Regions from separate parts of the Mesorhizobium sp. YR577 genome, predicted to be linked through region 1. Evidence: predicted binding sites of a transcription regulator. Region 1 holds the regulator's gene; each other region holds the start of a gene.
The links. Region 1 encodes PhoB, which activates phosphate uptake and scavenging genes when phosphate is short. Its sites were predicted from a motif close to TGTCATNNANCTGTCAT; they were not measured.
Positions count from the first base shown of each region.

Region 2: BM413_RS19115 (DUF2794 domain-containing protein) is a predicted target of PhoB. The motif match lies at 7,243-7,259, and genes of this name have one in related genera.
Region 3: BM413_RS01435 (YdcH family protein) is a predicted target of PhoB. The motif match lies at 6,079-6,095, and genes of this name have one in related genera.

Region 1 is NZ_FPBI01000001.1:391,245-400,745, forward strand. Features, by position in the region: gene pstC (phosphate ABC transporter permease subunit PstC) at 1-532, shown strand, start outside; gene pstA (phosphate ABC transporter permease PstA) at 529-1,845, shown strand; gene pstB (phosphate ABC transporter ATP-binding protein PstB) at 1,860-2,684, shown strand; gene phoU (phosphate signaling complex protein PhoU) at 2,718-3,425, shown strand; gene phoB (phosphate regulon transcriptional regulator PhoB) at 3,548-4,237, shown strand; gene BM413_RS02020 (ROK family protein) at 4,256-5,497, opposite strand; gene xylF (D-xylose ABC transporter substrate-binding protein) at 5,775-6,818, shown strand; gene BM413_RS02030 (sugar ABC transporter permease) at 7,012-8,331, shown strand; gene BM413_RS02035 (ATP-binding cassette domain-containing protein) at 8,355-9,143, shown strand; gene BM413_RS02040 (CHASE domain-containing protein) at 9,228-9,501, shown strand, end outside.
Region 2 is NZ_FPBI01000012.1:212,028-221,528, forward strand. Features, by position in the region: gene BM413_RS19080 (low molecular weight protein-tyrosine-phosphatase) at 49-564, shown strand; gene thpR (RNA 2',3'-cyclic phosphodiesterase) at 471-1,064, opposite strand; gene BM413_RS19090 (arylesterase) at 1,176-1,820, opposite strand; gene BM413_RS19095 (ABC transporter ATP-binding protein) at 1,885-2,583, shown strand; gene BM413_RS19100 (ABC transporter permease) at 2,595-5,144, shown strand; gene BM413_RS19105 (Bax inhibitor-1/YccA family protein) at 5,375-6,154, shown strand; gene BM413_RS19110 (GNAT family N-acetyltransferase) at 6,266-6,835, shown strand; gene BM413_RS19115 (DUF2794 domain-containing protein) at 6,841-7,227, opposite strand; gene BM413_RS19120 (DUF1223 domain-containing protein) at 7,684-8,448, opposite strand; gene BM413_RS19125 (ceramidase domain-containing protein) at 8,642-9,319, shown strand; gene BM413_RS19130 (TolB family protein) at 9,349-9,501, shown strand, end outside.
Region 3 is NZ_FPBI01000001.1:287,605-297,105, forward strand. Features, by position in the region: gene BM413_RS01390 (DUF922 domain-containing Zn-dependent protease) at 1-95, opposite strand, end outside; gene BM413_RS01395 (DUF1488 family protein) at 215-475, opposite strand; gene BM413_RS01400 (hypothetical protein) at 487-693, opposite strand; gene BM413_RS32975 (hypothetical protein) at 750-887, opposite strand; gene BM413_RS01405 (hypothetical protein) at 903-1,130, opposite strand; gene BM413_RS01410 (hypothetical protein) at 2,067-2,381, shown strand; gene BM413_RS01415 (NAD(P)H-quinone oxidoreductase) at 2,542-3,552, opposite strand; gene BM413_RS01420 (DUF1192 domain-containing protein) at 3,752-3,946, shown strand; gene BM413_RS01425 (MFS transporter) at 4,028-5,275, shown strand; gene BM413_RS01430 (ArsR/SmtB family transcription factor) at 5,319-5,582, shown strand; gene BM413_RS01435 (YdcH family protein) at 5,831-6,010, opposite strand; gene BM413_RS01440 (DUF465 domain-containing protein) at 6,247-6,450, shown strand; gene purE (5-(carboxyamino)imidazole ribonucleotide mutase) at 6,565-7,062, shown strand; gene BM413_RS01450 (5-(carboxyamino)imidazole ribonucleotide synthase) at 7,059-8,135, shown strand; gene ykgO (type B 50S ribosomal protein L36) at 8,267-8,392, shown strand; gene BM413_RS01460 (tetratricopeptide repeat protein) at 8,500-9,090, shown strand; gene BM413_RS01465 (alpha/beta fold hydrolase) at 9,161-9,501, shown strand, end outside.

The DNA.
Region 1 (9,501 bases):
CGCACTGGTGACGCTCGGGCCCTTCCTGCGCGACCTCAGTGCAGCCCTTGCCGGCGGCACCTCCTTCATCCAGGCGCAGAGCATCCTGACAGCTGGCCTCGTCATGGGCGTCATGCTCATCCCGGTCGTATCGTCGCTGTCGGATGACATCATCACCGCGGTGCCGCGCGCTATGCGTGACGGTTCGCTCGGCCTCGGTGCTACGCGCTCGGAGACAATCCGCAAGGTCATCCTGCCTGCCGCGCTGCCGGGCATCGTCGGCGCCATTCTGCTCACTGCCTCGCGCGCCATCGGCGAAACGATGATCGTGGTGCTTGCCGCAGGCGTGGCCGCAAACCTGACGCTCAATCCGTTCGAGGCGATGACCACCATCACCGTCAAAATCGTCAATCAGCTCACCGGCGACCTTGAGTTCAACTCGCCGCAGACGCTGGTCGCCTTCGCGCTGGGTATCACGCTCTTCTTCCTGACGCTGATCATGAACATCTTCGCCCTCTACATCGTGCGCAAGTACCGGGAACAGTACGAATGACCGACATTTCCATGGACACAGTGGCTGGTGCCGTCCCCCGTCCGCGCCGCGATATCGGGCTGAAGCGCCGCTACGCCGCCGAACGCCGCTTTCGCATCTACGGCATGCTGGCGATCTCGGTCGGCCTCGTCTTCCTCGCGATCATGCTGTTTTCGATCGTCTCCAAGGGCTACACGGCGTTCTGGCAGACGACGGTGTCCCTGCCAATCAATTTCGACGAGAAGATCCTCGATCCGGACAACAAGCGCGCCACCGATCCGAGCGTGCTGATCTCCGCCAATTACCCCAAGCTGGCCGAGAATGCGCTGGTCGCAAAGCTCGGCATCAACCCGGACGACAAGGTGACGATCCGCAAGCTCAAGGGCTTCCTGTCGGACGGCGCGCGCACGCAACTGCGTGACGTGGTTGCCGCCGATCCCTCGGTCATCGGCACGACGCGCAATGTCGACATTCTCGCCGCCGCCAATCTCGACTCCGCCTTCAAGGGTCAGATCGATCTCAATGTCGATGAGGCGCGGCGCAAGGTTTCCGACCAGCAGGTCATCTGGATGAAGCAGCTGACGGCCGACGGTTCGATGGCCGAGCATTTCAACAAGGGCCTGTTCACCTTCGGCGCGTCCAGCCGTCCTGAAACCTCGGGCATGGGCGTGGCGATCATCGGCTCCTTCTACATGATGGTGATCGTGCTGCTGCTCGCCCTTCCCATCGGCGTTGCCGCCTCGATCTATCTTGAGGAATTCGCCAAGAAGAGCCGCCTGACCGACCTGATCGAGGTCAACATCAACAATCTGGCCGCGGTGCCGTCGATCGTCTTCGGCCTGCTCGGTCTGTCGGTGTTCATCAACTTCCTCGGCCTGCCGCGTTCGGCGGCCTTTGTCGGCGGCCTCGTGCTGACGCTGATGACCCTGCCGACGATCATCATCGCGACGCGCGCCGCCCTTGCCGCAGTGCCGCCGTCGATCCGTTCGGCAGCGTTGGGTCTCGGCGCATCCAAGATGCAGATGGTGTTCCAGCACATCCTGCCGCTGGCAGCCCCCGGCATCCTGACCGGCACCATCATCGGCCTGGCGCGTGCGCTGGGCGAGACGGCGCCGCTGCTCTTGATCGGCATGGTCGCCTTCGTCGCCAATTATCCGACGACGCCTTTCGAGCCGGCGACGGCCTTGCCGGTGCAGATCTACATGTGGGCCAACGAGGCCGAGCGCGCTTTCGTCGAGCGCATGTCGGGCGCCATCATCATCCTGCTCATCTTCCTGATGGCGATGAACATCACCGCGATCGTGCTGCGCCGCCGCTTCGAACGGCGCTGGTAGAAAAGGACCATGTTATGAACATCATGACCGAGAAAGCACTCGAAAGCGCAGTGAGCGATAAAATGAGCGGCACACCCAACGAAATCATCAAGATGCGCGGCAACAAGGTCGGCGTGTTCTACGGCGAAAAGCAGGCGCTGTTCGATGTCGACCTCGACGTGCGCGAGAACCAGGTGACGGCGCTGATCGGCCCTTCGGGCTGCGGCAAGTCGACCTTCCTGCGCTGCCTCAACCGCATGAACGACACCATCGACAGCGCGCGGGTGACCGGCAAGATCACGCTCGACAATGAAGACATCTACGACAAGAACATCGACGTGGTCGAACTGCGCGCCCGCGTCGGCATGGTCTTCCAGAAGCCGAACCCGTTCCCGAAGTCGATCTACGAGAACGTCGCCTACGGACCGCGCATCCACGGCCTGGCCAAGAAGAAGTCGGAACTCGACCATGTCGTCGAGACCAGCCTGAAGAAGGCCGGCCTGTTCAATGAGGTCAAGGACCGCCTGCTCGAGCCGGGCACCGGCCTTTCCGGCGGCCAGCAGCAGCGCCTGTGCATCGCGCGCGCCATCGCGGTGTCGCCCGAAGTGATCCTGATGGACGAGCCGTGCTCGGCGCTCGATCCGATCGCGACTGCAAGGGTCGAGGAACTGATCGACGAACTGCGCCAGAACTACACGATCGTCATCGTCACCCACTCGATGCAGCAGGCGGCGCGCGTTTCGCAGCGCACGGCGATGTTCCATCTCGGCTATCTCGTCGAAGAAGGTGCGACCGACAAGATGTTCACCAACCCCGACGACAAGCGAACCCAGGACTACATCACCGGCCGCTTCGGCTGACGCGAACACGACGCGGATTGCAAGGACAGCATCATGGGCGAACATACCGTCACCTCTTTCGATGAAGATCTGGGACATATCGACCGTCTCATCCGGGATATGGGCGACCTGGCCGGCTCGATGGTCAGCGCTTCGATCCAGGCGCTGGTCCAGTCGGACAATGCGCTCGGCCAGCGCGTCGTTTCGGACGACGCCATCATGGACGCGCGCCAGCGCGAGCTCGACGAGCGCGCGATCACGCTGATCGCCAAGCGCCAGCCGATGGCGCAGGACCTGCGTGCCGTGGTCGGCGCCATCCGCATGGCCGGCGATCTGGAACGGATCGGCGACCTTGCCAAGAACATCGCCAAGCGCGTCAGCGCTGTCGGCCAGAGCGCCACGCCGCGCGACCTTGCCCATTCGATCGAGGCGATGTCGGGCATGGTGCTGGATCAGGTTCGGGAGGTGGTCGACCACTATGTGTCGCGCCGGCCTGAAGAGTTGCAGGCGTTGCGCGCCGCCGATGAGAAGATCGACGTCAAATACACCGCCGTGTTCCGCGAGCTCCTGACCTACATGATGGAAGACCCGCGCAACATAACCGCTTGCACACATCTCCTGTTCTGCGCCAAGAATCTGGAGCGTATCGGCGACCATGTCACCAACATTGCCGAAAACGCCTATTATGTGATGACCGGCAAGCAGCTTCCGCTCAATCGGCCGAAGCAGGATGAAACTTCGATGACTGCACCGGCCGCCTGAGGCGTGCTGGCCACGAAGCTCTAAAAGGGTAAGCTTGTTCCACCGGCGGTGCGAAACCCGCCGGACACCATGCGAAAGGCGAGGGGGCTCGAACCGGATCGCGTTAACAGGACGGCAAATTGATGATCGCACCCAAAGTCATGGTGGTCGAAGACGAAGAGCCGCTGGGCGTGCTGCTTCGCTACAATCTCGAATCGGAAGGCTATCAGGTCGAGATCGTGCCGCGCGGCGACGAAGCCGAGATCCGGCTTCAGGAAAACGTACCCGATCTTCTGGTGCTGGACTGGATGCTGCCGGCGGTTTCCGGCATCGAGCTTTGCCGACGGCTGAGAATGCGCCCCGAAACCGAGCGCCTGCCGATCATCATGCTGACGGCGCGTGGCGAGGAAAGCGACCGCGTGCGCGGGCTTTCCACCGGGGCTGACGACTATCTGGTCAAGCCGTTCTCGACGCCGGAATTCATGGCGCGGGTGCGCGCACTGCTGCGCCGCGCCAAGCCGGAAGTGCTGTCCAGCGTGCTCAAGGTCGGCGATATCGTGCTCGACCGCGAAGCCCACCGCGTCTATCGCAAGAAGAGCGAGATCAAGCTTGGGCCGACGGAATTCCGCCTGCTCGAATTCATGATGCGCCATCCCGGCCGAGTCTTCTCGCGCAGCCAACTCCTCGACAATGTCTGGGGCGAGACGATCTATATCGACGAGCGCACGGTGGACGTGCATGTCGGCCGGCTGCGCAAGGCCGTCAACACGGGCCGCATGCCCGATGTCATCCGCACCATTCGCGGCTCGGGCTACGCCATCCGCGAGGACTGAGCCGTTGCCTGGCGCTTCTCAGGCAACCTTGTGGCCGACTGTTGCCGGGCTTGCGCCCGGCGCAAAAATCTCCTGATCGACAAAGGTCAGCGCCTGCATGGTGCTGCCCTCGCGGATGAGCGGAAGCTCGTTCGGCTCTGTATCGAAGGAAATCGCCTTGTTGTGCTGGCCGCCGGCGGTCTTGTCGATCGCTTCGCGCAGCGCCGGCTCGATCAGATCGAAAGCGGTCGCGCCGATGCCGACGACAGCCACCGGAGCGGGATCGATCAGCGCGAACAGGCTTCCCAGGCCGAAGCCGATCGCTTCGCCGGCCTTGCGGAACGCTTCGCGCTCGGGGCCGGGCCCTGCACGCGCCACATCTGCCAGCATGCGCATGTCGCCATCGCTGATGTCGGCGAGCGGTGCGTCGTCTTCGCTTGCCTGTTTTGCCTTGCGCCATATTGCGTAGTTGCCGGCATAGGCTTCGACGCAGCCGCGGCGGCCGCAGCGGCAGAGCGCGCCATCGGGCCGGTGGATCATATGGCCGAACTCGCCGCCGGAGGATTGCGTGCCGGTGAAGAGTTCGCCCTTCAGCACCATGCCCATGCCGATGCCGTGCGAAAGCAGCACGGCGATGAAGTCGTTGTGGTAGCGCTCGGGCTTGCGCCATCTCAGCGCCACCGCGATCATGTTGCAGTCGTTCTCGACGGTCACGGGAATGCCGGTTGCTTCCTCGATGATGTCGGCGAACGCAATGTGGGTATGCGCCGTAATCGGCGTCCACAGCATGGCTCGGGAGGTGGAATCGGTGATGCCCTGTACTGCCATGCCGATGCGCATCACGCGCCGGCCGGCCGATCTACGCAGCGCGATCTGCCGGCGCACCATGGCCACGCATTCGCCGATCAAGCCGTCGCGGGACATGGTCAGCGTTTCAAGCTTGCGCTCTTCCTCGGACACGACCTTGCCGGAATAGTCGACGATCGCGACCGAAAGGAAGTTCAGGGAAAGGACGACGGTGACGATTTCGGCGGCATCGGGGTTCAGTTCCAGCGCCACCTGTGGCCGCCCGCGCTTTTGTGACGACGCCTCGGGTCCCTTGGCCTCCAGCAGGATGCCCTCGGCGATGAGGTCCGACGAGATTGCAGAAATGGTCGAGTGGCTGAGGCCGGTCGAGCCGGCGATTTCGGTGCGCGACGGCTGTTGCGCCTGGCGCACGGCGGCAATGACCATGGCGCGGTTGCGCTTGCGCAGATCGTCGTGACGGATCGCGACCGACATGTTTTCGTATTCCTCCCGGGAGCCTGTTCATTCCGCCGAAGCGGAACGGCTCCTGCCTTGTTGTTGGACCGCGATCCCTCCTCGGACGAGGGTTCCTGGCCTTTGCAACCGTTGCGAACCATCCCTTCACCGGACAGGCCCGTCAACAGCGGCACAAGGATATTGACAGAACTCTGCGCATGCGTCATTCTTTTTTTCGAGGCTCGAAAAAAAGAGCTTCTGGGTGGGCCCGAGGGCCAAAGTATCGTTGCGCTGTCATGGCGCCAGGGAGGAAATCATGAAGAAGTTTGCAACCGCCATGCTGGCGGGTGTTGCGCTGTCCATGTCGCTGGGCGCTGTTGCGCATGCGAAGGACAAGATCGTCGGCGTGTCGTGGTCGAATTTCCAGGAAGAGCGCTGGAAGACCGACGAAGCCGCGATCAAGGCTGCTCTCGAAGCATCCGGCGACAAGTACATTTCCGCTGATGCGCAGTCGTCGGCTGCCAAGCAGCTCACCGACGTCGAAAGCCTGATCAGCCAGGGCGCCAACGCGCTCATCATCCTGGCACAGGATTCGAGCGCCATCGGACCGGCCGTCGAAAAGGCCGTTGCCGAAGGCATTCCGGTTGTCGGCTATGACCGCCTGATCGAAAACAAGGACGCCTTCTACCTGACCTTCGACAACAAGGAAGTCGGGCGCATGCAGGCCAAGGGCGTGTTCGACGTCAAGCCGGAAGGCAACTATGTCTTCATCAAGGGCTCGGGTTCCGATCCGAACGCGGACTTCCTGTTCGCTGGCGCCATGGAAGTGCTCAAGGACGCGATCGACAGCGGCAAGATCAAGAATGTCGGCGAGGCCTATACCGATGGCTGGCTGCCCGCCAACGCGCAGAAGAACATGGAGCAGTTCCTGACCGCCAACGACAACAAGGTCGATGCAGTCGTTGCCGCCAATGACGGCACTGCCGGCGGCGCGATTGCCGCGCTCGACGCGCAGGGCCTGGCCGGTTCGGTTCCGGTTTCGGGACAGGATGCCGACCATGCAGCGCTCAACCGCATCGCGCTCGGCACGCAGACCGTTTCGGTGTGGAAGGACTCGCGCGAACTCGGCAAGACGGCAGCCGAGATCGCCTCGCAGCTTGCTGACGGAACCGCGATGGACAAGATCGCGAACGCCGTGAAGTTCGACGGCGGCCCGAACAAGGTCGAGATGACCTCGGTGTTCCTGAAGCCGGTTCCGGTCACCAAGGACAATCTGAACGTCGTCATCGACGCCGGCTGGGTTTCCAAGGACGTCGTCTGCCAGGGCGTGAAGGCAGGTTCGGTTCCGGCCTGCAACTAAGCCATTCGGCTTGAATAGCGACGCCGCGGTTTGATCAGAGCCGCGGCGTTTTCTTAAGGGCTTTTGCAAGAAGGCCCGATGTTTTGAAACGACGCGTGACCCCCTTTGGGAAATCGTTCCGGTTTTCAGGGGCATGCGCTAGGATGAAGTCCGGCTATCGGCGAAAGACCGTAACGGCCGGCGGGAGGAAGTCATGACCGACGTGACAACGAGCGAATCTGCGGATCGGGCTCGAGCATCCGAACTCGGCGCTGTCGCCCGGTTTCTCAAGGCCACAGAACTCGATACCCGCATGCTCGGCATGGTCGGCGCGCTCCTGGTTATCTGGATCGGCTTCCATATCCTGTCGAATGGGCTGTTTCTGACGCCCCGCAACCTGTGGAACCTCTCGGTTCAATCATCATCGGTAGCGGTCATGGCCACCGGCATGGTGCTGGTCATCGTCACGCGCAACATCGACCTTTCCGTCGGCTCGCTCCTCGGCTTCGTCGGCATGATCATGGGTGTCACCCAGGCGGTGTTCCTGCCGCGGGTGATGGGCTTTCCGCTCGGCGATCCGTCCATTTGGGTCATTGCGCTGGCTGCCGGCCTCGTCGTCGGCGTGGTGATCGGCGCATTCCAGGGCTTTCTCATCGCCTATCTCGGCATTCCGGCCTTCATCGTCACGCTCGGCGGCCTGCTCGTCTGGCGCGGTGCGGCGTGGTGGGTCACCAGCGGCCAGACGGTCGCGCCCATGGATGCAACGTTCCGCCTGATGGGCGGCGGGCCTGAGGGCGCAATCGGCGCGACGTGGAGCTGGGTCATCGGCTTGGTCGCGTGTGCTGCCGTCATCCTGATGCTGCTTTCGGGCCGTCGCCAGCGCAAGCGCTTCAAGTTCCCGCTGCGGCCGGTCTGGGCCGAAACGTTCCTTGGCGCTGTTACCTGCGCCGTCATTCTCGGCGCCGTCTGGGTCGCCAATTCCTATCCATGGCCGGCAGGCACGGTGAAGAAATATGCCGAGGCCAACAACATAACCATTCCCGAGGGCGGGCTGTTCATCGCCCATGGTATCGCCATTCCGGTGCTGATGGCGATCGCTGCCGGCATCATCATGACCTTCGTCACAACGCGCACCCGCTTCGGCCGCTACGTCTTCGCCATCGGCGGTAACCCGGAAGCGGCTGAACTCGCCGGCATCAACACGCGCTGGGTGACCATGAAGATCTTCATGGTCATGGGCTTCCTCGCCGCCATCAGCGCCGCGATCTCGACCGCGCGCCTGAACGCGGCGACCAACGCCCAGGGCACGCTCGACGAGCTTCTGGTGATCGCGGCAGCCGTTATCGGCGGTACGTCGCTGGCCGGCGGTGTCGGCACGGTCGCCGGCGCCATGCTGGGTGCTGCGCTGATGCAGTCGCTGCAATCGGGCATGGTGCTGCTTGGCGTCGACACGCCGCTGCAGAATATCGTCGTCGGTTTCGTGCTGGTCGTGGCCGTGTGGCTCGACACGCTCTACCGCCGGCGCGTGCAGTAATCGGTAATCCGGGAGGCAATCATATGGATCAGACAAGCACCCCGCTCGTCGACATGAAGAACATCTCGATCGCCTTCGGCGGCATTCGCGCCGTGGACGATGCGTCGGTCGATCTCCATGCCGGCGAAGTCGTCGCCCTGCTCGGCCACAACGGCGCCGGCAAATCGACGCTCATCAAGATACTGTCGGGCGCCTACAAGCGCGACGGCGGCGCGATCTTCGTCAATGGCGAGGAAGTCTCGATCGGCAACCCGCGCGATGCCAAGAAATACGGCATCGAGACGATCTACCAGACCCTGGCATTGGCCGACAATGTCGATGCCGCCGCCAACCTGTTCCTGGGCCGCGAGCTCAGGACGGCCTGGGGCACGCTCGATGACGTCGCCATGGAAGCCGAGGCGCGCAAGGTGATGGGACGGCTCAATCCGCGCTTCCAGCGCTTCAAGGAGCCGGTGAGCAAGCTTTCGGGCGGCCAGCGCCAGTCGGTGGCGATCGCGCGCGCGATCCTGTTCAACGCCCGCATCCTGATCATGGACGAGCCGACGGCGGCCCTCGGGCCGCAGGAAACCGCGCAGGTCGGCGAACTGGTCAAGCAGCTGAAGGCCGACGGCATCGGCATCTTCCTGATCAGCCACGACATCCATGACGTGTTCGACCTCGCCGACCGAGTCTGCGTCATGAAGAACGGGCAGGTCGTCGGCACCGCGCGCACCCAGGACGTCACCAAGGACGAGGTTCTGGGCATGATCATCCTTGGAAAATGCCCGCCCGGTGCAATCCCGGGACCGGGAGCGATGGCCATCGCTGCTTGAACCTGTTGCGCTGAGGCCACGACCAATCCATCGCATGGGCCTGTGCATTGCATTACCCCCGGCACCCTTTAATAAGGGGCTGGTATGAGCAATTCGCAGGCCCGGCCCTTGAAGAAATTTCTCTCCGTCGCGGTTTTCCTGGCTGTCGCGGCCGCGAGCCTGGCGATGGCTGGCTTTGCCTATCATTCGTCCCAGGAGGCCGCGCGTTTCAAGTTCGCGGCGACGGTGGACGATGCCATGAACCGCATCGAGAGCCGCCTCAATCTCCACCTTTCGCTGCTGCGTTCCACGCAGGCCCTTTTCAAGGTTCGCGGGCGTGAGATCGGGCGAACGGAATTCAAGGCATTCTTCGATGCGC
Region 2 (9,501 bases), on a different contig from region 1:
CGCGCTTCCGTGCTATCGCTTGTCGGTTCTTATCATAGTGTCGGCACGATGATCGCAAAGTCCCAGACGTCCATTCTTTTCGTATGCCTCGGCAATATCTGCCGTTCGCCGCTGGCCGAGGGCGTTTTTCGCGCGGTGATTTCCGAGCGCGGCGTCGCTGATGACTTCCTGCTCGACTCTGCCGGCACCGGCGGCTGGCACCAAGGTTCGGCGCCCGATCCGCGTTCGGTGGCGATCGCAGCCGACCACGGCCTCGACATTTCGACGCAGAAGGCGCGCAAGGTGGTGTCGGCCGATTTCCAGCGCTTCGACCTGATCCTGGGAATGGATCGTTCCAATGTCGATGATCTCAGGCGGGCCGCACCGCCGGAGGCGCGGGACAGGGTCCATCTGTTCCTCGACTTTGCCGATGGCAAGGGGAAGGACGTGCCCGACCCGTATTACGGTGGTGCAGACGGCTTCGCCGATGTCTACCGCATGATCCGCAATGCTTCGGAATCGCTGGCCGACAGGCTGGAGCGCGAATCGCCACCCGTGAGCGGCCAGGCCTCCTCGACGATATAGGGTCCGCCGCCGACCGAATCGCGCGACGACATCAGCACGAAGCGCCCGACCTTGAAGGGTACGGTGGAGAAATTGCCGCGCGCCGAAAGATATTGCGCGACATCCAGCGGGCTGGAATTGCGCAACCGCGCCAGCGTGACATGGGGCGAGAATTTGCGTGGGTCGGCCGGTATCCCGAGGCGCTGGCAGATGCGCTCGATCTCGGCCTGAAGCGCGTAGAGGTCGGGCGAGGTTTGCACCCCGGCCCAGACCGCATGCGGCTTTTTCGAGCCGAAGGCGCCGACGCCGGAAAGCTTCATCTGGAAGGACGGTCGTCGGATCCGGTCGAGGGCATTGGCGATCTCGTCGGCGACGTGGCCTTCGATATCGCCGAAGAAGCGCAGAGTGAGGTGATAGTTTTCGACGTCGATCCAGCGGGCTCCCGGCAGACCTCCACGCAGCAGTGAAAGTGAAAGCGCTGCGTCACGCGGGATTTCGAGGGCGGTGAAAAGTCTTGGCATCGCTGCCTCCCCGAATCGAACTCTTGATGTCTAGCGAATCACCGATCCGCAATGTGAGCAAGCTGTTTGTTTGTCATGTCGGTGCGATGACATCGTCATCAACATGGTTGATCAGGATTTGTTCGCATTGGCCGAAATCGTCTTCTCGACCACCGGCAGCATGCGTTCGACCATGCGGTCTACACCGGTGGCGTTGGGGTGCATGCCGTCTTCCAGCAATGCGGTCTTGTCGGCAGCGACGCCGTCGAGGAAGAACGGATAGAGCGTGGCGCCGTATTTTTCGGCAAGTTTCGGATAGATCGTGCCGAACTGCTCGCCATAAGAGTGGCCGAGATTGGGCGCTGCGACCATGCCGGCCAGAAGCACCGGAATATTGCGCTCCTTGAGCCGGGCCAGCATCTTGTCGAGGTTCTGTTCGACGATCTCAGGGTCGATGCCGCGCAGCATGTCGTTGGCGCCAAGCTCCAGTATGACAAGCTCCGTGCCGTCGGGAATGGACCAGTCGAGGCGCGACAGGCCGCCGCTGGTGGTGTCGCCGGAGACGCCGGCATTGGTGATCACGACATCGTGACCATTGTTGCGTAGCGCCTTTTCAAGCTTTTCGGGAAAGCTCTCGCCGGGGTTGAGGCCATATCCGGCCATGAGACTGTCGCCGAAGCCGACTATCTTGAACGGTTCGGCCCAAACCGGGGTGTTTGCCGTGAAAAAGGCAAGAGATGCGGCAAAGAGTGCGAAAATCAGATGTTTCAATGCCATGTGTCAAAGCCCATATGACGAATAAATTCCTGCCGCTTTCATTTCCATATAGGACAGATTTGCCGTGACAGAAGCCGTCATCGACCTGAAGGATGTTTCGCTGACACTGGGCACGGGGGCGTCGTCCGTCCATGTGCTGAAGGGTGTGAGCCTGACGGTGACTGCCGGCGAGGCAACCGGCATCGTCGGCCCGTCGGGTTCCGGCAAGTCGACGCTGTTGATGGTTCTGGCCGGGCTGGAAGGGGTCGATTCGGGAACGGTACGAATTGCCGGCGAGCTTCTGAACGGCAAGAGCGAGGACCAGATCGCGGCGTTTCGCGGCCGCAATGTCGGTATCGTCTTCCAGTCCTTCCACCTCATTCCCAACATGACGGCGCTGGAAAATGTCGCCGTGCCGTTGGAGCTGGCGGGAAAGCGCGACGCTTTCGCCATTGCCGAGCGCGAACTGGCGTCGGTGGGCCTGGCCGACCGGGTGACGCATTATCCGGGCGAGCTTTCGGGCGGCGAGCAGCAGCGCGTTGCGATCGCCCGGGCGCTGGCGCCGGAGCCGCGCATTCTCATCGCCGACGAGCCGACCGGCAATCTCGACCAGGCGACGGGGCGGCAGATTGCCGATCTTCTGTTCGCCAAGGCCAAGGAACGCGCCATGACGCTGGTTCTGGTCACGCATGATCCTTCGCTTGCCGCGCGCTGCACGCGGCAGGTGGCGATGCGCTCGGGCCGGATCGAAGCCGAGCCGCCGCTTGCCGTCGTTTCGGCTTGAGGCGGCTGCCGATGCCGTTTTCGCAAACCCTCAAACTCGCCGTCCGTTTCTCGCTGCGCGAAATGCGCGGCGGGTTTTCCGGCTTTCTGATCTTCCTCACCTGCATCGCGCTTGGCGTCGCGGCAATCGGCGGCGTCAATTCGGTGGCGCGGTCGATCACGGCAGGCGTGGCCAATGAGGGGCAGTCGCTGCTCGGCGGCGACCTGCGCTTCCAGCTCAACCAGCGCGAGGCGACTGCCGACGAAAGCGCCTTCCTGAAGGGATTGGGCACGCTGTCGGAAAGCGCGAACATGCGCTCTATGGCGCGGCTGGAGGATGGTTCCGACCAGTCGCTGGCCGAGGTGAAGGCCGTTGACGGCGTCTACCCGCTGTTCGGGGCGCTGGTGACGGAGCCGGCACTGTCGCGCGATGCGATGTTCGGTGAAAGGGACGGCGTGTTCGGCGCTGCGGCTTCCGACCTTTTGTTCGAACGGCTCAGCATAAAGCTAGGCAGCCGGATAAAGCTCGGCTCTGCCACCTTCGAACTGCGCGCCAAGATCACCACGGAGCCGGACGCGGTTTCGGAAGGCTTCGGCTTTGCGCCGCGCCTGATGGTGTCGCTGGATGGCCTGCGCGCCTCCGGCCTCGTCCAGCCCGGCAGCCTGGTCGAATATGCCTACAAGGTGCGGCTGGCAGACGGCAGCAGCGAGGCGGCGGTGACTTCCGTGCGCGATGAAGCGACCGAAAAGTTTCCGCAGGCAGGCTGGAGCGTGCGTACCCGCACCAATGCGGCACCCGCACTTTCCTCCAACATCGAGCGTTTCTCGCAGTTCCTGACGCTGGTCGGGCTCACCGCGCTGGTCGTCGGCGGGGTGGGCGTCGCCAATGCCGTGCGTGCCTATCTCGATGGCAAGCGCGGCGTCATCGCCACCTTCAAGAGCCTCGGCGCCTCGGGCGGCTTCGTCTTCACCGTCTATCTCGTGCAGATCCTGATCATCGCCGGCATCGGCATCGTCATCGGGCTGGTCGTCGGCGCACTGATGCCGTTTGCGGCGAGTGCTGCCCTTTCCACCGTCATACCGGTGCCCGCGGAAGGCGGCATCTATCCCGGCGCGCTGGCGATGGCAGCACTCTTCGGCCTGCTGGTGACGCTGGCCTTTGCGCTGCTGCCGCTCGGCCGGGCGCGCGACGTGCCGGCGACCGCGCTGTTTCGCGAGATGGGCTTTGGCGGTGGTGGCTTGCCGCGCCGGGTCTATGTCGTCGGTGCGCTGGGGATCGCAGCCCTTCTGGCGCTGCTCGCTATCTGGTTTTCGGGCGACCGGCGCATCGCCGCGATCTTCGTCGGCGCGACGATCTTCGCCTTCATCGTGTTGCGCAGCGTCGGTGTCGGCGTGCAGTGGCTGGCGCGAAAAAGCCCGCGCCTGCGCTCGACAGCACTCAGGCTTGCCGTCGGCAACATCCATCGTCCCGGTGCGCTGACGCCGTCGGTGGTGCTGTCGCTGGGGCTCGGCCTGACGCTGCTGGTGACGCTGGCGCTGATCGACGGCAATCTGCGCCAGCAGATCGCCGGCAGCCTGCCGAAACAGGCGCCGAACTTCTTCTTCGTCGATATCCAGAGCACGGATGTCGACGCCTTCTCGGCGCTGGTCGAGAAGGAAGCACCGGACGGCAAGCTGGTGCGCGTGCCGATGCTGCGCGGCCGCGTCATGGCGCTGAACGGCGTCGACGTGCAGAAGCTGACCGTGCCGCCGGCAGGCGCCTGGGTGCTGCGCGGCGACCGTGGCCTGACCTATGCCAAGAACCAGCCTGAGAACTCGACGCTGAGCGCCGGCACGTGGTGGCCGGAGGATTATTCGGGCGAGCCGCTGGTTTCCTTCGCGGCGGAAGAAGCCGGCGAGCTCGGCCTGAAGCTCGGCGACACGGTGACGGTGAATGTGCTTGGCCGCAACGTGACGGCAAAGATCGCCAATTTCCGCGAAGTGCAGTGGGAATCGATGGGCATCAATTTCGTCATGGTGTTTTCGCCCAACACATTTGCCGGCGCGCCGCACTCATGGCTGGCGACACTTTTGACGCCGAAGGCCGACAGCGCCGAGGAAACGCGCCTGCTCAACGCGGTCACCCGCGCCTTTCCCGCCGTGACCACGGTGCGGGTCAAGGATGCGCTGGAGGTGGTCAACCGCATCGTCGGCCAGCTCGGCACGGCGATCCGCGCGGCGGCAAGCGTGGCGCTGATCGCGTCGGTGCTGGTGCTGGCCGGCGCGCTCGCCGCCGGCAACCGGGCGCGGGTCCATGATGCGGTGGTGCTGAAGACGCTGGGCGCGACGCGGCGCACGCTGATTGCTGCCTTCTCGCTCGAATACATGCTGATCGGTTTGGCGACGGCGGTGTTCGCGCTCGCTGCCGGCGGCGTCGCGGCGTGGTTTGTTGTCGCACGAATCATGACGCTGCCTTCGCGTTTTCTACCCGAGGTGGCGGTGGCAACGATCCTGATCGCGCTCGCCGTCACGGTAGGCATCGGCCTGATCGGCACATGGAGAGTGTTGGGACACAAGGCGGCACCGGTGCTGCGGAATCTGTAGCGGGTCGCCCTGTCAATCGATCGAAGGAGCTAGGCGCGGCTAGTCCTGATGGCAAAAAAGGGTATTTTTTGGCCATTTCCTGCAATCACGCGGCATTGCGGGGTGTAACGGGTCTTGTTCTCGTCAAAAAGAATCATCATATTTGCCGCAGGCATGCTGGAGTCCCGCCAGCGGCGCCTGGGTTCATTTGAACCTGACACCCGACGGGGCAGAAGCAATAGAGGAAATCAATGGCTGACCTTCGCAACTATCAGACGCATGTCGCAAACGCGGGTACCCGCGCCGACAGCGTCATCGACGAGGGCCTGCGCGCCTACATGCTCAAGGTTTACAACCTTATGGCGCTTGGGCTCGCAATCACCGGTGTGGCCGCTCTCGCCACCATGATGATGGCGACCACCAACGATCCGGCGACCGCCGTCGCCACACTTGCCAACGGCAAGATGCTGACCAACCTCGGTGTGGCCCTTTATGGTTCACCGCTGAAGTGGGTTGTCATGCTCGCTCCGCTCGGCATGGTGTTCTTCCTGAGCGCCCGTATCCAGTCGATGAGTGTTTCCGGCGCGCAGACCGCGTTCTGGGTCTTCGCCGCCCTCATGGGCCTGTCGCTGTCGTCGATCTTCCTGGTCTTCACGGCGCAGAGCATCACGCAGACCTTCTTCGTGACCGCCGCCGCCTTCGGTGCGCTGTCGCTGTTCGGCTACACCACCAAGCGTGACCTGACCGGCATGGGCACCTTCCTGGTGATGGGCGTGTTCGGCCTGATCATCGCCATGGTCGTCAACATCTTCCTGGGCTCGCCGGCCCTGCAGTTCGCCATTTCGGCTATCGGCGTGCTGATATTCTCCGGCCTCACCGCCTACGACACGCAGAAGATCAAGGAAATGTATTTCGAGGGTGACGACGTGCTCGTTGCCGGCCGCAAGGCCATCATGGGCGCGCTGACGCTCTATCTCGACTTCATCAACCTGTTCACCTTCCTGCTGCAGTTCCTCGGCAACCGCGAGTAATCGCGACCGCTGCTGGACCAGCAACAAGACGAGGGCGGCCCAAAAGGCCGCCCTTTTCTTTTATGGAACACTCTGCTCAAATTCGGGCACGTCAATTAGAGTGCATAAATTATGAGCAGCATCAATATCAGGCCAGCAGAGGCTTCGGACCTCGATTCGATTACGGAGATCTACGCGGACGCGGTCGATCACGGCACGGCGAGCTACGAACTGGAGCCGCCATCACGGGTAGAAATGGGCGAGCGATTCGCCAGCCTGCGAGCAGAGGGGTACCCCTATGTCGTCGCCGAAGAGGGTGGCCGAATCATCGGCTATGCCTATGCCGGAGCCTTCCGCGCCCGTCCGGCCTACCGCTTCATCGTCGAGAATTCCATCTATGTCGCGCCGCAAGCCAAGGGCAAGGGCGTCGGCCGGGCGCTGCTTGAACGGCTGATCGCTGAAGCGACCGCGCTAGGCTTCCGGCAGATGATCGCGGTGATCGGCGACGGCTCGCCGCAGAGCCCGTCCGTCAGGCTGCATGAGAAGCTGGGCTTCATCCATTCAGGCAAGCTGGAAGGGTCGGGCTACAAGCATGGCCGCTGGCTCGACACGGTGTTCATGCAGTTTCCGATGAATGGCGGTGCCGGCCTGCAGCCCGATCCAGACTCGCTGCCGGAGCGGAAGTTTCGCGGAAAAGTATAGCGAAATCAGGCTTCTACGAGTTTCAACGTCTTGTCGAAGACGCCGAGAACGCGGGCGAGCTCATGCCCGCGCTTGAGGATCAGGCCGCCGGCTGCGACGACGCTGAAGGCACCCTGCTTGCGGGCGAGCTTGGGGTTCTTGATGATCTGGAACAGCGGCGTCTCGCTGGCGCGCCGGAATACGGAGAACACGGCGCGGTCGGGAAGGCGGTCTATGGCATAGTCGCGCCATTCGTTTGCGGCGACCATCCGGCCATACAGACGAAGAATCTGCTCGAGCTCACGCCTCTCGAAGGAAACCGGTAGCTCCTGCCGCTCGCGCCTGGCCTCGTGAAGGGGAATCAATATTGCTGATTCCTGCCCATCCTCCGCTCCACCTCCGCGATCGGTCATGCAGCTTAACCTTCCGTGACAGTTTGGCGACAAGAGAGTCGCGCTTTCGCCCGTGAAAAGCAAGCCCCGCCGCTCGAATACGCCCTAGGGTAGAATCAAGCCGGGTTCCTGTAACAAATCCGTACACTCTGTTTTTATAGGTGATACGCTGCCACAATTCTGACACCTTTTGCACAAGCTGCCGCCTCAATGTCAGTCGACTTTGCGGGTGTTGCCTGAGACGGTTCGGTCCGGCACCGGCCTGTAAACCCCAAGCCCCCCGCCCACGGGTCAGAGTCGGATCGAACCAACCTCAGCTTCCTCAAGGAGGCTGAGTGCGACGATCCCAAATAAATTGGAACCGGTGTCAGCTCAGTTTGGCCCCGGTTTTTTGTTGGCTGAATGCCGGCGGCCGCCGCATTCGGCTTGCAAAGAAGTATCTCGCTGGCTGCTTCAGATGGCGCCCGGCACGGCTAGTCAGATGCGGTTGCCGTCCGGCTTGCGGTAGATGGCGGCGCCCAGGACCGGGCCGGGCATGCCATCCTTGCCGACTGCCTGGAGCAGCACGGCGAAGCCGCCCTTGGTGGCGATCTTGGTTGCCGGCAGTTCATACCGGGCGGCCTTGCCGTGCCACATTCCGGCGCTCTGGATATCGGACACCGCGTTGACATACGTGACCGTGCGGCCCTTGTTTTCGCCCCGGGGCACGGCAATTGCCTGAGGCGCATCGAAATAGACCAGAACGACATGGGCCTTGGCAGAGCTCTGGTTCGCCGCCGATCCCGTTTCGATGACCAGGCTTTCGCCGGTAAGCTTGACGCTCACGTCGACGCTGAGGCCTTGCTCGGCTTTGTTCAGCTCGTCGAACGCATCCAGTATGTCGTCGCGCTTGGCGCCGTTGACGTGGATGCGGCCGTTGATCACTGCCTGGGGGGTGTAGACGGAGCGCGTCCCGAAGGAGCGCATATAGGCGTATTGGCGGTCGGTGCTGTCGGGGCTGCTGAGGGTGTCGCGCCAGCCGAGATAATCCCAATAGTCGACATGATAGGCGAGCGCCACGTAGTCACCGCCGGTAGCGAATTTTTCGAACAAAGCGTCGGCCGGGGGGCAGGAACTGCAGCCCTGGCTGGTGAACAGCTCGATCACGCCGGCAGGCCGCGTGCCGTCGGCTGCCGCCGCCGCCGTAAGGGCCGGCATCGCCAGCGCTACCACCGCCAGCCGAGAGAAAAAACGCAATTCCATGGTCGTTCCACAATCCCCACCGGCCTTTGGCCGAGTTTTTCATTGCCGAAACAATAGGCAGTGCGGCAATCAACGGGAAGTCACGTTGCGGTGACATAGTGACCTGGACGTGCCTTATAGTGTTGTAACGAGTGGTAAAGGTGCCAAGGCTAACGTTAGGGATATTGAAGCGCCAGCCAAAGAACTTTCGAGAATGCCCAACACCCTTTTCGATCATGTTGATCTCTACTGCGAAAGATTGGGCCCGGAACTCTGGGCGGAGCCGGCCAACGCCCTGACAAATCTGGCCTTTGTTATCGCAGGCTTGTGGGGCGTGCGGGAAGTGCGCAGGCGCGGCACCGGCACGTTTGCCGAAGTGCTGGCGTGGTGGGCGGTGGCAATCGGCATCGGCTCGGCCCTGTTCCATACCTTCGCCAATCGACTGACGATCTGGGCCGATGTGCTGCCGATTGCCGGCTTCACTCTTGCCTACACGCTCTTGAACCTGCGCCGCTTCCTCGGCTTCGGCTGGCCGAAGGCGGTCGCGATCTTCGTGGGCTTCTACGCTGTGGTCGGATTTCTCACCTTCATGGTGCCCGACTGGCTGCGGCAGGCCTCGAACGGCTCGACGGGCTATCTGCCGCCGTTCCTGGCCCTGATCTTCTTCGGCATTCTGGTGACGGCGCATGGCAATCGCGCCGGCTGGTACAATCTGGCCGCAGCGGCGATCTTCGTCGCCTCGGTCACGTTCCGCGCCATCGATCCCGTGGTGTGCGATGCGTTTCCGCTGGGCACCCACTTCCTGTGGCACATCCTGAACGGGCTGATGCTGGGCGTGCTGTTGATGGCCGTCGCAAAGTATGGTGGTTTGCGCCGGACATCGCAACAATAGCTCCATCTTGCCGATCAGGAATTTCAGCGATGACAGCATCAGGCACAAGCATGCGCCCCGACGCGCGGGCGCGACGGCTCAAGGCCGGCCATTTCAGCGAGCTTGTCGTCATCGACCGCGACGGCGGGCAGCCTCGCGTCGTCTATGACAGCGGTGAACTGATCGAGGCGCCGAACTGGACG
Region 3 (9,501 bases), 100 kb from region 1:
TGCACCTTTTCCAACGCCCGCCACTCCGCGTGGGCGACCACCGGCGCCGACAGGACGCAGGCCACCAACAGCCAGAACCGGACACTTGTCTTCACGCGAATCCCCGCCGCCGAACTTCGTTGGCGTCAGGCCTAACATATTGGGAATTGCGGGCAACAGCCTCATTCCGGCCGGCAAGGTCGCGATGACAGCTTCGGCCGGCTGAGACGGAAGACTATCTGAGATCGGCGGACGTCAATATGTGCCGGTTCTTGCGATCGCGGGCATAGGCCTTCTGTGCGGCCTCATAAACGGAGGTGCGGGCCTCGTCGAAAGCCGCAAGAAGCTCTCTTTCGGTCGCCGCTGCCGTTGGCGGGAAAAATGCGCCTGCTTCCATGAAGAAGGAAATCTCGGCCATGCCGTCATAGCCGCTGAAGCGGATGCGCCGGGCGGTGTCGTCATAGCTCCGGCTGCGGTTGGGGAATTGCAATGCCATGGCAATGAACCCTAAAGTAATCGGCTGTTTTCAACGAGCTGACGCATGCGGCGCAGCGTGCCGTCGCTGTCGGCTCTCTTACGTCTGGCTGCCGCGTCCTTTTCGTAACGCTTCCACTGCTCGGCCGACATTCTCTGTCCCGCCTCCGGCAGTTTCGTCAGAAACCGCGTCTTCATGACGGGCATCTTCACGACAGGTATCGCGTTCACATCAGGCATCGTTGTCTTTCTTTCGTTGAGGCGAAGCAGTCGAAGGGATCGGACTTTCGCGACGGTCACATCTTGTGCGGCTTGCGCATGAGATCGCTGGTGGCAGCCTTGACCTGTGAGCCGGGTGCCGTTTCCACCTTCGCCGTCACTTTTTCCTTCTTGGGCTTCCTGGCTTCGCGATTACTGCGTTGCTGTTTCGCCATGGCGAAAATCTCCTTTCATTGCACGGGCTCCTGCGAAACCGGAGCGGCTTCGCATGCCTCGATGCTGTCTTCCGTCGTCACGCGCTCATAACGCTCTTCGTCGTTGCGAATGCGGTATTGAGGCGAATTGTTTCTCTCCGGCAGGGTGCCGGTGATGCGGTAGACTTCCTCGGTCGTCGGTGACAGGCCAAACCTGCCCTTGAGGCGGACCAACTGGTCGACGGCGAAACGATGGTCAGACATGTCCGTGCCCGTTCTTTGTCAGCCGCATGCCAAGCGCATGCGGGGTAGCGAGCAGGTTTGTTCCTTGTCCTGGCGCAATGCAGCGTCCAATTCGCCGGGATCGATCGAAAGCCAAGCGGCCGGCCGAGGATATCGCCGGCTGACCCCGCAGCGCGAAAGGCGCCGAGAAGTGCACGATTGAATGCCTGGTGCGTGTCGAGGCCACTGGTCTGCCCTCGCAAAGAAAAACCCGCGCGGCGATCGTTATCGCCGGCTTACATCTATCGGAAATCTGGAAGAGATTGGCGCGCCGAAGATCTTTGCGCCCGCAAAAGCCAAACCTGGCCCAAAAAAACGATATAATTTTCTTAGTTGTCAATTGAGGTTTAATTGCGGCTTTACATGTTTGAATTTGATTTCGACTTTTTTGGATTTAAAAATATTTGTGAGTTTTCCATCAATATTTGACGGGAATATCACAAAACGAGCTTTTCGTCGGGTGGAAAAGTTTCCTGCGTTTCGGGGTGTTTTCGTTGATTTTTAGCCGACTGCGCCGGCCATCACTTTGAAAATGTTCCGGTTTCTTTCGAGCGTCTTGCCGGCTGGAGGAATCTTTTTCCCCACCCCAAACGACGCCCGCATAATCTTCGCGTCGCCCTCACGGGAACACGGGTCATGAACCGGATGAGCGTGGAGGGGACGGCGTCCGGGCTGGTGGCACTGCGGTGGTGCTGCTGGGTGATGAACCCCTAAGCCCGGGTCTTGAGCTACGGCTGGCCACGCGAATGTGGAGGCGACTGAGCGGGACAAGAGCGTCGGCGGGCGCATGGCAAGCGTCACATAAACATAAAAAGACAGGCGCAAGCCATGCGTCCGCTTTCCCACTTCATCCCGGCCTCGTTCGAGGTGCGGGCGTGTTCAACCATGCCTGGAGTTTCCCAACGGAGGATTTTTCGCATGACCGAATTTCCCAACATGCATCGCCGCGCCGCGCGCAAGAGGGCCGAGCCTCGTCCAGCCGTCATGATCGATGGCAAGCCAGCGCCGAAACCGCTGTCCGACGGGCTCGTGCTTGCCTGGAGCATTGCTGCTTCGCTGGAGGGTGCGCATTTCCGCTGCCAGCGGCGCGAGTGCCGCATCGCCGGGCGCTGTTGCTCGGCTTCAGGGGTGAGCAAGGGTGCGCTGTGCGATGTGCCTTTGCCGGCCAGCGCCGACAATCTGGTGATCGGCATGATCCTCTTCGCGCACAGGCTGGCGAACGGGAAGCGGTGAGGAGCGCCGGCGTCTTCTCCCCCCTCGAGGGGGAGATGGCGCAAAGCGCCAGAGGGGGTCGTTCATGCAGCACTCGGCGCAAAGGAAGGTCGAGCACTGCCGCAGCGACCCCACCCGGCCCTTCGGGCCACCCTCCCCTCAAGGGGGAGGGGACGCAGCGCTACCCCACATCCAGCACGATCTTGCCGATATGCTCGCCTTCCTCCATGCGCTCGTGAGCGCGCCAGGCGTCGGTCAGGGGGAATATCATGTCCATCACCGGGGCGACGCGGCGGCTGGCGAGAAGCGGCCAGACCTGCGCTTCCAGCCCGGCGGCGATCTGCGCCTTCACCTCGATCGGACGGGGCCGCATGGTCGAGCCGGTATGGGTAAGCCGCTTGACCATCAGCTTGGAGAAGTCGGTGCTCGCCACCGCTCCACCCTGCGTGGCGATCTGGACGATACGGCCTTCGATCGCGGCTGCGCTGTAATTGCGGGCGACGTAATCGCCGCCAACCATGTCGAGGATGACGTTTGCGCCGCGCCCTTCGGTCGCTTCCTTGACCGCCTCAACGAAATCCTCCTCGCGGTAGTTCACCGCGCGGTCGGCGCCGAGCTTCAGGCAGGCTTCGCATTTCTCGGCGCTGCCGGCGGTGGTGATGACATAGGCGCCGAAGGCCGAGGCGAGCTGGATCGCCGTCGTGCCGATGCCCGAGGAGCCGCCATGCACCAGCAGCGTCTCGCCGGCCTTCAGCCCGCCACGCTCGAACACATTGTGCCAGACGGTGAAGAAGGTTTCGGGCAGGGCGGCTGCTTCCGAGAAGGTGAAGCCGGCCGGCACCGGCAGTGTGTTGGTTTCGTGAACCTTGGCGTATTCGGCATAGCCGCCGCCGGGCGTCAGCGCGCAGACCCTGTCGCCGACGCGCCAGCGCGTCACGCCTTCGCCAAGGGCTGCCACTTCGCCCGCCACTTCGAGGCCCGGAAGATCGGAGGCGCCGGGCGGCGGCGGATAGGCGCCCTTGCGCTGCTGCACGTCGGGCCGGTTGACGCCGGCGGCCTTGACGCGGATCAGGATCTCGCCGGCTTCCGGCCTGGGTACGTCGCGCCTTTCGGCTTTCAGCACCAGCGGGCCGCCGGGCGTCGAAATCGCCACTGCCGTCATCTTGTCCGGAATTGCCGCCTTGCTTGCCATTTTTATCTCCCTTCCCACTGGTGTGGTGTCGGCCTACATTCTTGCCCGTCCTTATGGAGCGTGTCGCCACGACAGGCAAACAGCGATCGGGCGGCGAAAGGCTTCCAATTCGTCGCGACTGCCCTAAGCTCTTGTTCCGACGTCCTATCCCGCCGGCAAAATCCGGGCTTTCGGGATCGGACAACAAGGAGACGAGACCATGGCGATCTTCGAGGACGAGCCGAAAATACCCGCAAGCGCCCATGTCATCGGGCAGGATCTTTCGCTGCTGTCGGTGTCGGAACTGTCAGAGCGAATCAGTCTGCTCCAGGCCGAGATCGTGCGGCTGGAGGCCGAACTGAAGACGAAGGACGCCACCAAGAATGCAGCGGAGGCGCTGTTTCGGCTGAAATAGTCGAAAGATGTCGTAAGCGCGCCGTCGAAAAACCCGATTATCGGTATTTTCAGGCAGCGGAAACCAAAGCCGGGGAGACGCATGTTCGCAGCCTACAGACCGATTCTCTCGCTCCTGCGCGGCACGGCCTTTCTGCTGGCGGCCTCGGGACTTCACGGTCTGCTCCTGCCATTGCGCGGGCAGGAAGAAGGTTTTTCGACCGCTGCCCTCGGCCTGATGGGCACTGCCTGGGCTGGTGGTTTCGTCGCCGGCTGCTTCTTTGCGCCGCGGCTTGTGCGGCGGGCCGGGCATGTGCGGGCCTTCGGGGCGTTCGCCGCTTCGGGCGCGATCGTTGCGCTGCTCACCGGGCTGATGATCGACGAATATATCTGGATCCTGCTGCGCGCCTTCACCGGCTTCACCATGGCCGGCGCCTTCATGGTCATCGAAAGCTGGCTCAACGAAAAGGCCACCAACGAGAATCGCGGCACCGTCTTCGGCCTCTATATGATGGTCACCTACGCCTCGATCATGGCCGGCCAGATGATCGTCGCCTTCGGCGACGTCAAATCGGCCTCGCTGTTCATGGTCGCGGGCATTTTCTTCTGCCTGTCGCTGATCCCGACCGCCGTCTCGACAGCCTCGACGCCGCTGCCCTTGCAGGATGTGTCGCTCGATCTGAAGGGACTTTACGCCAATTCGCCGGTGTCCTGCGTCGGCTGTTTTCTCACCGGCGTCGCCAACGGCGCCTGGGGCACGCTGGGTGCCGTCTATGGCGCGCGCATCGGCATTTCCACGCCCGAGATCGCGCTGATGATGAGCCTTGTCGTGGTTGCCGGGGCGGCCATGCAGCTGCCGATGGGCCGCATCTCCGACAGAACCGACCGCCGTTTCGTGCTGGCGGCGGCCGCATTCATTTCGGCGATCGTCGGCGTGCTGACCTTCCTCACCGGGCCCCGCACGGGCGTGCTGGTCATCACCATGACGGCGGCCTATGGCGCGTTTGCCTACACGCTCTATTCGCTGGCGGTCGCGCATGCCAACGACCACGCCCGCCCGGAGGATTTCGTAAAAGTGTCTGGCGGGCTTCTGCTGCTCTACGGCTTCGGCACGATGATCGGCCCGATCATAGGTGCGGCGCTGATGGGCTATCTCAGCCCGGAAAGCCTGTTCCTAGCCACAGCGCTCGCGCATTTCTCGCTCGCCGGCTACACGCTGCTGCGCATCAGCCGCCGCGCGCCGGTGCCGGTGGAGGATCGCGAGGCCTTCAAGACGCTGCCGTCCGAGCGCGGCGTGACCCCGGAAGCCGGCCGGCTCGACCCGCGCACGCCGCCAGAACCGGCGGAATAACAAGGCGGTTGAGATTGGCGGCAGATTGCCGCACAAATAGGGAATGATCCTTTCCGATGCGTTCCTGGCCATTGCGGATCCCAACCGGCGCCACCTCCTGGAGGAGTTGCGGCGCGGTCCCAAGACGGTCGGCGAACTGGCGTCCGGATTGCCCGTCTCCCGCCCCGCCGTCTCCCAGCATCTGAAGGTCCTGCTCGACGCCGGCCTGGTCAACGCAACGGCCGAAGGCACAAGGCGGGTCTATGCCGTCAGCGCCGGCGGCTTCCTCCAGCTTAATGTCTGGCTCGATCAGTTCTGGGAAGCCTGACGCGGAGCCGTTGCTTCGGCCTGTGAATAACGGGTTGTGAATAGCGGGGAAATCTCAGCCCTGGATCCTCACCGGTCCAACAGCATTAAGCGTCTTTCGGAGGCTCCAAACAAACAGAGCGGCCGTGCTTCCATCTGGTCGCAGGCCGCTCCGTATTTCTGACAGGGTAAAAAAAACCTACTGACCCGGCGGCTAACCGCGCCGCCGGCGGAAGAACGCGCAGAGCGCGCGTCTATGCAAAACTGATTTTAGTGGGTGGTCGGGTTTGCCTTCAGTTTTTCAATCTCGTCCTTGAGTGCCAGCTTGCGCCGCTTCAGATTCACGATTTCGAGGTCGTCCACCGATGGATGGTTCAGCGCTGTGTCGATTTCGCGCTCGATGTCGCCGTGCTTCCGCTGCAACTCTTCAAGATGGTTGGCAAGAGACATGATTGGAGCTCCCTTTCATGGTTTCCTCGATTGCGCGCCACAGACGGTTCCTCCGCAGGTCCCGTACTGTGACGGCACGATGACAGTCTGCCACCAGATGATCTGGATGTCGAATGTGGCGTGGTAGCATTTCCTGAAAGATTGAAATGTGGTATGGGCTTCGCGCCGGGGGGAATTCCACGTCCGGCCTTGCCTCTGGGTGCTTTCGGGCACCCGAAATTTTGCAGACGGTGGACATGTCAGATCAGGAACAGACCGAGATTCGTCTCGAGTTTGCAAAGCTAAAGCAGGAGCACGCCGATTTCGACGCGGCGATCAACGCGATGATTGCGATGGCTTGTGATCCGCTGCAAATTCAGCGCATGAAAAAGAAGAAGCTGCTGCTGAAAGACCGGCTGTCGAAGCTGGAAGACAAAATGATTCCGGACATCATCGCCTAGCGGCAGCGCCGCCGCTTCTCGTCGCAAGACTTCTTGCGGGACGCCGTTCATTTCGCTAATCGGCTGGCAGCAATTTCTATCGTGCCTGTTTCCAGCAAAGCAGAGGCCAGAGATTTGAGCACAGCGCGCGCCGACGTCGCCATCATCATGGGAAGCCAGTCCGACTGGGCGACAATGCGTCACGCCGCCGAGACGCTGGAAGCGCTCGGCATTGCGCATGACACGCGCATCGTGTCGGCACACCGCACGCCGCAGCGGCTCTACGATTTCGCCAAGGGCGCCAAGGCCGAAGGCTTCAAGATCGTGATTGCAGGCGCTGGGGGTGCCGCGCATCTTCCTGGCATGACGGCAGCTTTGACATCGCTGCCGGTATTCGGCGTGCCGGTCGAATCGAAGGCGCTGTCGGGGCAGGATTCGCTTCTGTCGATCGTGCAGATGCCGGCCGGCATACCGGTCGGAACCTTGGCCATCGGCAAGTCCGGCGCAGTCAACGCAGCCTTGCTGGCTGCCGCTGTGCTTGCCCTTTTTGATGAAAAGCTCGCAGAGCGCCTGGATGCCTGGCGCGCCGAGCAGACCGCCAAGGTCGCGGACCATCCCATGGACGACGCATGAGCGAACCTCTGCCCGCCGGCTCGACGATCGGCATCATCGGCGGCGGCCAGCTCGGTCGCATGCTGGCGATGGCTGCCGCCCGCCTCGGCTATCGCACGGTGATCCTCGAACCGCAGGCCGATTGTCCGGCATCGCAGGTGGCCAACAGCCAGATCGTTGCTGCCTATGACGATAGTGCCGCCCTTGCCGAACTTGCCCGCGCAAGTGCGGTCGTGACCTATGAGTTCGAAAACGTGCCGGTGTCCGCCGCCGAGCTTCTTGCGCGTTCGGTGCCGGTCTATCCGCCGGCCCGCGCCCTCGAGGTCTCGCAGGACCGCGTGGTGGAGAAAAGCTTTCTCAACGGCATCGGCATTCCAACCGCCGACTTTCGCGCCATCGACAGTGACGAAGACCTTGGCGCGGCGCTCGAAGCCTTCGGCGGTGCCGGCGTGTTGAAGACCCGCCGCATGGGCTATGACGGCAAGGGCCAGCGCCTGTTCCGCAACACCCCGCCGGCTGGCGCCGACGGCGCTTATACCGCCATGGGCGGAGTGCCGCTGATCCTGGAAGCCTTCGTGAGTTTCGACCGCGAGATTTCCGTTATTGCGGCGCGCGGCCGTGACGGGGCGCTTTCGGCCTATGACCCCGCCGAGAACGTCCACAGCAGCGGCATCCTGCACAGCTCGACCGTGCCGGCGACGATCTCGGCGCAGACCGCCCGGAGTGCCACCGAAGCCGCCTTCGCCATTCTCGAGGCGCTCGACTATGTCGGGGTCATCGGCGTCGAATTCTTCGTGCTTCCCAATGGCTCGCTGCTCGTCAACGAGATCGCGCCGCGCGTCCACAATTCGGGCCACTGGACGGAAGCTGCCTGCGCCAACTCGCAGTTCGAGCAGCATATCCGTGCGATCGCCGGGCTGCCGCTCGGCGCGGCCACGCGACATTCGGATTGCGTGATGGAAAATCTCATCGGCGACGAGGTCGAGCGCGCTGAGAGCCTGCTCGCCGAGCCGGAAGTGGTTCTGCATCTCTACGGCAAAGCGGAAGCCCGCCCTGGCCGGAAGATGGGTCATTTCACCCGGCTGAAGCGCTAATTTGACGGACAAGTGGCTGCCGGAGGTTGACATCGGCAAACACTCTCGTCTAAGAGCCAGCTACAAATTTGAGGCGCGCTGTTGGCGCGCTTTTTGATTAGGCCTTCGGGCCGCATTCGACAGGCAAGACCATGAAGATCAAGAACTCGCTCAAGGCCCTGAAAGGCCGCCATCGCGACAACCAGCTGGTTCGCCGCAAGGGCCGCATCTACATCATCAACAAGACTGCCCCGCGCTACAAGGCTCGCCAGGGCTGAGTGACCGACCCCGAAAGCAAAGCTTTTCGGGGGTGACCGGTTCAAGGCCCAGGCCTTCACGCGAAATTCAGTTTGACGTTCCGATGCGAGGGGATAGATTCTCTCGCATGCGGAATTTTTTTGCGTTTTTTCTCACCTTTGCTTTGGCCGGCGCTTTCGTGCCGGCGGTTTACGCACAACAGACAGGACCGGCGACAAGCACGCAGGTGACCGCCAAGCCCGATCGGCTGGATGCGCTATTCGGCGATCTGAAGCGCGAGCGAAACGAGCGGGCGGCCCAGCGTATCGCGCAGCGCATCCGCGAGGAATGGAACAGGTCCGGCAGTGCCTCCATCGACCTGATGATGCAGTGGTCGCAAAAGGCGATGGGAGATCAGAAGTTCGATGTCGCGCTCGATTTCCTCGATCAGGTCGTGACGCTCGACCCCTCTTACGCCGAGGGCTGGAACCGCCGCGCGACCGTGCATTTCATGATGCAGAACTTCGGCAAGTCGATGTCGGACATCAACCAGACCCTGCGGCTGGAGCCGCGCCATTTCGGGGCGCTGGCCGGCATGGCGCAGATCATGAAGGAGAGGGGCAACAAGCAGCTGGCGCTCAATGCCTGGCAGCGCGTGCTCGATATCTATCCGATGATGCGCAGCGCCCAGAACGAAGTCTCCACGCTTTCGGAAGAGCTAGCCGGTGAAGGCATCTGATGCATCGGCCCGCCGGCGATGCTGATTTTCCGGTGCCTATTTTCCACGCCGCCCGTCGACCGTCCCTGAAATGAACCTGCTCTACGCCGCCGCTGCCTTTCTGCTTGCGCTTCTTTTGATAATGGTCGGCGTGACGCGCATGGGCTCGTGGCTGATCGAACGCCGCAACCCGCCGGTCGGAAGTTTCATCGATATCGACGGCGCGCGCATCCACTATGTCCGCGTCCCGCCGGGTGCGAATGCCGATCTTCCGCCGATCGTGTTCATCCATGGCGCCAGCGCCAATCTGAACGATCAGATGGTGCCGCTGCGGCCGCTGCTCGAAGGCCGTGCCGAGATGCTGTTCTTCGACCGGCCCGGCCATGGCTGGTCAAGCCGAGGGCCGGGAAACAACGAGAACCCTAGCGCGCA